Linked DNA regions of Thermosynechococcus vestitus BP-1. The protein of the gene in region 2 binds, or shares a complex with, the protein of the main gene of each other region. Links are inferred from orthologs where the notes say so. Each region holds a gene or a part of one and is shown on either strand. Other genes may lie near its edges. The genes, in order: mfd and uvrA.

Region 1 (4,339 bases), 810 kb from region 2 along the record:
CTCAACCACCTCTGCCCCATAGCTAATGAAAAAGCCGAGGGCAGCGGGAGCCAAGAGGGTATAGGCAAACACCAAACCAGCAATAAAGAGAAGGGATGAACCGAAAACCACCGGTGCCAGCAAGCGTTGCTCACGCCGTGTCAATCCCGGCAGGATAAAACGGATGGCCTGGTAGAGAATCATTGGGGTGGCCAGCAGAATGCCGCTGTAGGCCGCCGCTTTACAGGAGACAAAAAAGTATTCCCCCGGACTCAGTTGCAGGAACTTGGCGCCTTGGGCTGGTTTTTCAAGGAACTCAATGATCCAGCGGACTTGGCTAAAGCAGAGCCCAATAGTAACAGCAACGGTGCCGAGGACAACAAAGAGCCGCTGCCGCAACTCCTCAAGGTGATCCCAGAGGGACATTTCCACTTCGTTGGGCAATTCATCCTCCGGGTCAAGGGGGATGTTTTCCTCCAAGGACCTGTCAGCAATGGCTGAGGAGTTAGGAGAGGGACTCTCAATATCTGGAATATCGGGCGATCGCGTCATCAAATGTCAGGAAGTCTACCTCTTCAATCATTATGAACGAAGTTTCTAGATTGCATCCCCTTGATGTATCCCATATTTTAGAGAGGGGATGGCGTGTGAGACGTTATTATTTGCTAATTTGCTAATGCTCCCCCAAGGGATGGAGATCGAAGTCTAAAGTTCTAGCGCTGACACTGTCTATGTCCTTAATGGCAATTCCCCGCAGTTGGGGTAAGCTGCCGCTGACGGCTGAACTGCTCAGCAAATTACAACACCAACGGGAACTCGTCCTCACAGGGATGCCCCGCCTTGTCAAGGGCTTGGTGGCCACCACCTTGGCCCAGGAGAGTCGGCAATCGCTGTGTGTGATTACTTCCACCCTAGAGGAGGGGGGACGCTGGGCGGCGCAATTGGAACTCATGGGTTGGGATGCGGTTTTCTTTTACCCAACATCGGAGGCTTCTCCCTATGACCTCTTTGACTTGGAGGGGGAGATGGTCTGGGGGCAACTGCAAGTCCTCGTCGAGAGCGATCGCCCCAATATTGCAATTGTCACCACGGAACGGGCACTGCAACCCCATTTGCCGCCACCAGAGCAGTTTCGTGCCGCCTGTTTAACCTTGCAGGTGGGTCAGGCGTACTCCCTAGGGGAGGTGGCCACCACCCTGGCAGCCCTGGGTTATGAGCGGGTTTCCTTAGTGGAAACGGAGGGTCAGTGGAGTCGGCGCGGTGACATTGTTGATATTTTCCCCGTCTCGGCGGAACTACCAGTGCGCCTGCAGTGGTTCGGCGATGAGATTGAGTCGATTCGTGAGTTTGATCCGGCCAGTCAACGCTCCCTACACACCGAGGGGGATCGCCTGGATGTCCTTGAGCAGGTGACCCTGACGCCCATTAGTTTTACTCCCCTGATTGCCCAAGCCCTGCGGGCAGCGGATCACGCCCATCTGATTCCCGAGGATCAGGAGGGACTGCGGCGCTATCTTGGGTTGGCTTTTCCGGAGCCCGCTTCCCTCTTGGATTATTTGCCTGCCCAAACCCTCATTGCCGTGGATGAGCCCCCCCTGTGTGTTGCCCATGGGGATCGCTGGTATGAACACACCCACACCTACTGGCAAAGCCTTGAAACACCCCCGCCCCCCATCCATCGCCCCTGGTCCGCCAGTGCCCAAGCCCTCGAGCGGTTCCAACGGCTGCACCTCTATGAACTGGCCAGTGAGGGGTTAGGTCTCAATTTGTCAGCACGGGCGGTTCCAGCGATTCCTCACCAATTTGGTCGCTTGGCGGCAACGCTGCGGGAGGAGCGGGACAAGGGCTATACCGTATGGTTGGTCTCTGCCCAGCCGAGTCGCTCTGTCGCGCTTTTGCAGGAGCACGATTGCCCCGCCCAATTTGTGCCCAATCCCAAGGATTTTCCGGCCATTGATAAGCTGCAACAGCAGCGACTGCCCATTGCCCTGAAGGCCAGCGGTCTAGCGGAAATCAGTGGCTTTATCTTGCCCACGTTCCGCACGGTGCTGGTGAGCGATCGCGAGTTCTTTGGCCAGCATAACTTGGTCAACCTTGGCTATGTGCGCAAACGCCGCCGCGCTGCTGCTAAACAGGTGGATCTCAACAAGCTGCAACCGGGGGACTACGTCGTCCATCGCCAACACGGCATTGGTCAGTTTCTCCGCCTAGAAACGCTCACCATTAACAATGAAACCCGCGAGTACTTAGTTTTGCAGTACGCCGATGGCATTCTCCGCGTTGCTGCGGATCAACTCAACAGTCTTTCGCGCTACCGCACCCAGGAAGACAGGGCCCCCCAACTCAACAAATTAACGGGCAACACTTGGGAACGGACCAAAGCCCGGGTGCGCAAGGCCATCAAAAAAGTGGCGGTGGATCTGCTACAACTCTATGCCCAACGCGCCCAACAACGGGGGTTTGCCTTCCCGCCAGATACGCCCTGGCAGCGGGAGATGGAGGACTCATTTCCCTATCAACCCACCCCCGATCAACTCAAGGCCATCCAAGAGGTTAAGGCGGATATGGAGAGCGATCGCCCCATGGATCGGCTAGTGTGCGGGGATGTTGGCTTTGGTAAAACTGAGGTGGCCATTCGCGCCATCTTTAAGGCGGTAATGGCGGGCAAGCAGGTGGCCGTTCTTGCCCCCACCACCATCCTGACGCAGCAGCATTACCATACCCTCAAGGAACGCTTTGCCCCCTATCCAATTCAAGTGGGGCTACTCAACCGCTTTCGCAGTGAGCGGGAGCGCCAAGACCTCCTGCAAAAGCTAAAGATCGGCGAAATTGATGTGGTGGTTGGCACCCATCAACTCCTCAGCAACAGCGTCAAATTCCGGGACTTAGGACTGCTGGTGGTGGATGAGGAACAACGTTTTGGTGTCAACCAAAAGGAGAAAATCAAAGCCCTCAAAACCCAAGTGGATGTCCTCACCCTCAGTGCCACACCGATTCCGCGCACCCTCTATATGGCCCTGTCGGGGGTGCGAGAAATGAGCCTGATTACCACACCTCCGCCCTCGCGGCGCCCGATTCAAACCCATCTTGCCCCCTATGACCCAGAAACAGTCCGCAGTGCAATTCGCCAAGAATTGGATCGGGGGGGTCAAGTTTTCTATGTTGTCCCCCGCGTTGAGGGCATTGAGGCGGTGGCGGCCAAGCTCCAAGGAATGGTGGTCGGTGCCCGTATTCTGATTGCCCACGGCCAGATGGCAGAGGGGGAACTGGAATCGACGATGCTTGGCTTTAGCAATGGCGAGGCCGATATTCTGGTTTGTACGACTATCATTGAGTCCGGCTTAGATATTCCCCGCGTCAATACGATTTTGGTGGAGGATGCCCAGCGGTTTGGGTTGGCACAGCTTTATCAACTGCGGGGTCGCGTTGGCCGAGCGGGAATTCAGGCCCATGCCTGGTTGTTTTACCCGCGTCAAGAGGTGCTCACCGATGCCGCCCGTCAACGGCTGCGGGCAATTCAGGAATTTACGCAACTGGGATCGGGTTACCAACTGGCGATACGAGACATGGAAATTCGCGGTGTGGGCAATCTCCTAGGGGCACAGCAGCACGGTCAACTGGACAGTGTTGGCTTTGATTTGTACGTGGAACTGCTAGAGGAGGCGATCGCTGAAATTCGTGGTCAGGAGATTCCCACCGTTGACGATACCCAAATCGATCTCAATGTCACTGCCTTTATTCCCGCTGACTATATGCCCGACTTGGCGCAAAAGATGGCCGCCTACCGCGCCGTTTCCGCTGCCACAACCAAAGAAGACTTGATGCAATTGGCCGCAGAGTGGAGCGATCGCTATGGCGCATTGCCCAAATCAGTTCAGCAACTGCTGCGGGTTGTTGAACTCAAGCAACTGGCGCGTCAGTGTGGCATTAGTCGCATTCGCCCGGAAGGGAAGCAGCATGTGATCTTGGAAACTTCCATGGCGGAACCAGCTTGGAAACTGCTGCTGGAGCAACTGCCCACCCATCTCCAAAGTCGATTTGTCTATAGTCAGGGCAAAATCACTGTGCGGGGTCTAGGGACACAACCCGTAGAAAAACAACTGGAGCAGCTCATTGACTGGTTCAGCCAAATGAAAACAACCGTTGCTACAGCTCCCTAAAGAACGGATTGAGGATCCAATTGCTGCAAAAGTGGTTCAAGGACCGCTTCCCAAGGGGGGAGGGGAGTCCCAAGAACGGTCTCCAACTTCTCGCAGTTGAGGGTGGAAAAGGCGGGTCGCTTGGCCCGTGTGGGATACTCACTGCTGGGAATCGCCTCCAGGGTGGCGGCGGCATAGCCCTTGGCCCGCAGGTGATCGAA
Region 2 (3,699 bases):
ATGCCGCCAAAGATGAATATGTCAACATGTTCGATGCCGGTATCGTTGACCCTGCCAAAGTTACCCGCTCGGCTCTGCAAAATGCGGCCTCTATTGCCGGTATGGTCCTGACCACCGAGTGCATCATCGTTGACAAGCCCGAACCCAAGGAAAATAATCCTGCGGGCAGCGGTGCGGGTATGGGCGGTGACTTCGACTACTAAGCCGATGTCTACCCCGGGCAGAGGGTTAATCCCTGAACCTGCCTAGGCAAGGCTCATCGAGTATCGCCTAAGTCACATGGGAAGCGGGGCAACCAGACCCCGCTTTTTTCATGGCTGAGTGGCCGCGACAGGGTCTGGCAGCGTTGCTATAATAGCCCTCAATGTAATGTTTTTTAACATTAGTTCTTTTTGCAGTATGGGCGATCCAGTGCCTGGGGGTGAAATTCGCATTCGGGGTGCACGGCAGCATAATCTGAAAAACATTGACCTCGATCTGCCCCGCGATCGCCTGATTGTAATGACCGGCGTCTCCGGTTCCGGGAAATCCTCCCTTGCCTTTGACACGATTTTTGCTGAAGGACAACGCCGCTATGTGGAGTCCCTGAGTGCCTATGCGCGGCAATTCCTCGGCCAGTTGGATAAGCCTGATGTGGATGCCATTGAGGGGCTGAGTCCAGCGATTTCTATTGATCAAAAGTCCACCTCCCACAACCCTCGCTCGACGGTGGGTACGGTCACGGAAATTTATGACTACCTGCGGCTGCTCTATGGCCGTGCCGGTGAACCCCATTGCCCCCATTGCGATCGCTCGATCCGCCCCCAAACCATTGATGAAATGGTGGATCAGGTTATGCAGTTGCCGCTCCAGAGCCGCTTTCAAGTCTTGGCCCCCATTGTCAAGGGCAAAAAGGGGACCCACAAGAAGCTGCTGTCGAGTCTGGCCAGTGAAGGTTTTGTGCGGGTTCGCATTGATGGCGAGGTGCGCGACCTCAGTGAGGCCATTGAACTAGATAAAAACCATGCCCACAGGATTGAAATTGTTGTCGATCGCCTTGTGCTCAAGCCGGGGATTGAGGAACGCTTAGGGGATTCGTTGCGAACGGCATTGCACCATGGCAACGGTACGGCAATGGTCAGTGTGGTGTCCCGGGAGACGGGAGCTGAGGGTCAAACGCTCCTGTTTTCAGAAAATTTTGCCTGCCCTGAGCATGGGGCGGTGATGGATGAGCTCTCTCCTCGACTTTTTTCCTTTAACTCCCCCTATGGTGCCTGCCCAGAGTGCCATGGCTTGGGCTATTTGCGCAAATTTAGCCCGGAGTTAATTGTCCCTAATCCCGAACTGCCGGTCTATCTGGCGATCGCCCCCTGGGCCGAGAAGGAACATGACTACTACCTTGCTCTCCTCTGGGGTGTTGCTGAGGCCTTTGGTTTTGACATCCATACACCGTGGTATCGCCTCACGGAGTTGCAACGGGAGATTCTCCTCTACGGCACCGACACGCCGATTCTCATCCCTTCTGATTCGCGCTATCGCAAACGGGACTACTACCGTCAATTTCAAGGGGTGATTCCCATCCTAGAGCGGCAGTACCGCGAGACGACCTCCGATGCCTACCGGCAAAAACTGGAAGAGTACCAAGTCAATCAAACCTGCCCCGCCTGTCAGGGGCAACGCCTGAAGCCAGCTGCTTTGGCCGTGCGCTTGGGGCAATATCGCCTTACGGACCTCACCCGTGTTTCCATTCGCGAGTGCTTGGCACGGCTTCAATCCCTGCAACTCACGCCTCGTCAACAACAAATTGCGGCATTGGCCCTGCGGGAAGTCACGGGGCGCTTGCAGTTTCTCATAGATGTGGGACTCGATTACCTGACGTTGGATCGCAGTGCCGCCACCCTCTCTGGGGGTGAAGCGCAACGGATTCGCTTGGCGACCCAAATTGGCTCTGGCCTGACGGGGGTGCTCTACGTCCTCGATGAACCGAGTATTGGCCTGCACCAGCGGGATAACGATCGCCTGCTGCAAACGCTGTTTCGCCTGCGGGACTTGGGGAATACGCTGATTGTTGTCGAACACGATGAGGACACGATCCGTGCGGCCGATTACATTGTCGATATTGGCCCAGGGGCGGGAATCCACGGCGGCCAAATTGTCGCTCAAGGCAGCCTCGAGGCCATTCTCAACCATCCCGACTCCCTGACGGGGGCTTATCTGTCGGGGCGCAAGCGCATTGAAACTCCCAGCGATCGCCGGCCGGGGAATGGCAAATCACTGATTCTCAAAAAGGTTTCCCGCAACAACCTCAAGGACATCACCGTAGAAATTCCCCTTGGCAAGCTGGTGTGTTTGACGGGAGTATCGGGATCAGGCAAGTCCACCCTTATGCACGAAGTTCTCTATCCTGCCCTGCAGCACCATCTGGGTTACAATGTCCCGCTCCCCAAGGAACTGGGCCACATTGAAGGCTTGAATGCCATTGATAAAGTCATTGTCATTGACCAGTCCCCCATTGGTCGAACCCCCCGCTCCAACCCTGCCACCTACATTGGTGTTTTTGATGTCATCCGTGAGGTCTTTAGCCAAACCGTTGAGGCCAAGGCACGGGGCTACAAGCCGGGGCAATTTTCCTTCAATATTAAGGGCGGCCGCTGTGAGGCCTGCGGTGGCCAAGGGGTGAATGTGATTGAGATGAACTTTCTGCCCGATGTGTATGTCCAGTGTGAGGTGTGCAAGGGGACGCGCTACAACCGCGATACGCTGCAAGTGAAGTATAAGGGCTGCTCGATCGCCGATGTTTTGGACATGACCGCCGAGACAGCGCTGACCTTTTTTGAAAATATCCCCAAGGCGGTGAGCAAGCTGCAAACCCTCGTAGATGTGGGCTTGGGCTATCTGAAATTGGGACAAAGCGCCCCCACCCTCTCTGGGGGGGAAGCCCAACGCCTCAAATTGGCGGCTGAACTGTCCCGCCGTGCCACGGGCAAAACCCTCTACCTGATTGATGAGCCGACCACGGGGCTATCCTTTTACGATGTGCATAAACTCCTCGAGGTGTTGCAACGGCTGGTGGACAAGGGCAACTCAATTCTGGTGATTGAGCACAATTTAGATGTGATTCGCTGTGCCGATTGGATTATTGATCTCGGACCCGAAGGGGGCGATCGCGGCGGAGAGGTGGTTGCCGTGGGCACTCCCGAAGCAGTGGCCCTGATGCCCCAATCCTACACCGGCCAGTATCTCGCCCGGGTCTTCAACCGCGCCGCTGCCAATTCGCAATAGTAGAATACAGGTTGCTCTGCCTTGCGGTGTGCCTATGCCGACAATGACCCTCTCCATTTCCTGTCCCGATCAGCGGGGACTCGTGGCCAAGTTGGCACAGTTTGTCTATCGCTATAACGGCAACATTGTCCATGCCGACCACCACACCGATGCCGTTGCCGGGATTTTTCTCTCCCGCCTCGAGTGGGAATTAGAGGGCTTTGAAATCCCCCGCGATCAAATTGCCACCACTTTCATCAACTACGCGCAGCGGGAAAAGATCTTTACCAGTTGGCAGGGGGTGCGCTGGCAGTTGCGGGCCTCGGATATTCCCTATCGCTTGGCCATTTGGGTGAGCCGCCAAGATCATTGCCTTTGGGATCTGCTGCTGCGGCAGCGGGCGGGGGATCTCTTTGCCGAAATTCCCCTGATTATCAGTAACCATGAGCATTTGCGTCC

Evidence for each region.
Region 1: the proteins of uvrA (region 2) and mfd are in contact, whole or in part, in a crystal structure (PDB 4DFC), measured with the Escherichia coli proteins. The link is inferred for Thermosynechococcus vestitus BP-1 from one-to-one orthologs.

Annotation. Positions count from the first base shown.
Region 1 is NC_004113.1:974,236-978,574, reverse strand. Bases 313-4,339 are described here. They hold mfd (transcription-repair coupling factor), read left to right. Parts: upstream 313-710; coding sequence 711-4,139; downstream 4,140-4,339. Other genes in these bases: rfbD (dTDP-4-dehydrorhamnose reductase), read right to left, coding at 4,136-4,339; tatC (twin-arginine translocase subunit TatC), read right to left, coding at 313-531. In the rest of the region: more of tatC, read right to left, coding at 1-312. UniProt on the Escherichia coli protein: Couples transcription and DNA repair by recognizing RNA polymerase (RNAP) stalled at DNA lesions. Mediates ATP-dependent release of RNAP and its truncated transcript from the DNA, and recruitment of nucleotide excision repair machinery to the damaged site.
Region 2 is NC_004113.1:162,991-166,689, reverse strand. What follows is about bases 75-3,461. They hold uvrA (excinuclease ABC subunit UvrA), read left to right. Parts: upstream 75-399; coding sequence 400-3,261; downstream 3,262-3,461. Other genes in these bases: purU (formyltetrahydrofolate deformylase), read left to right, coding at 3,290-3,461; groL (chaperonin GroEL), read left to right, coding at 75-203. In the rest of the region: more of groL, read left to right, coding at 1-74; more of purU, read left to right, coding at 3,462-3,699. UniProt on the Escherichia coli protein: The UvrABC repair system catalyzes the recognition and processing of DNA lesions. UvrA is an ATPase and a DNA-binding protein. A damage recognition complex composed of 2 UvrA and 2 UvrB subunits scans DNA for abnormalities.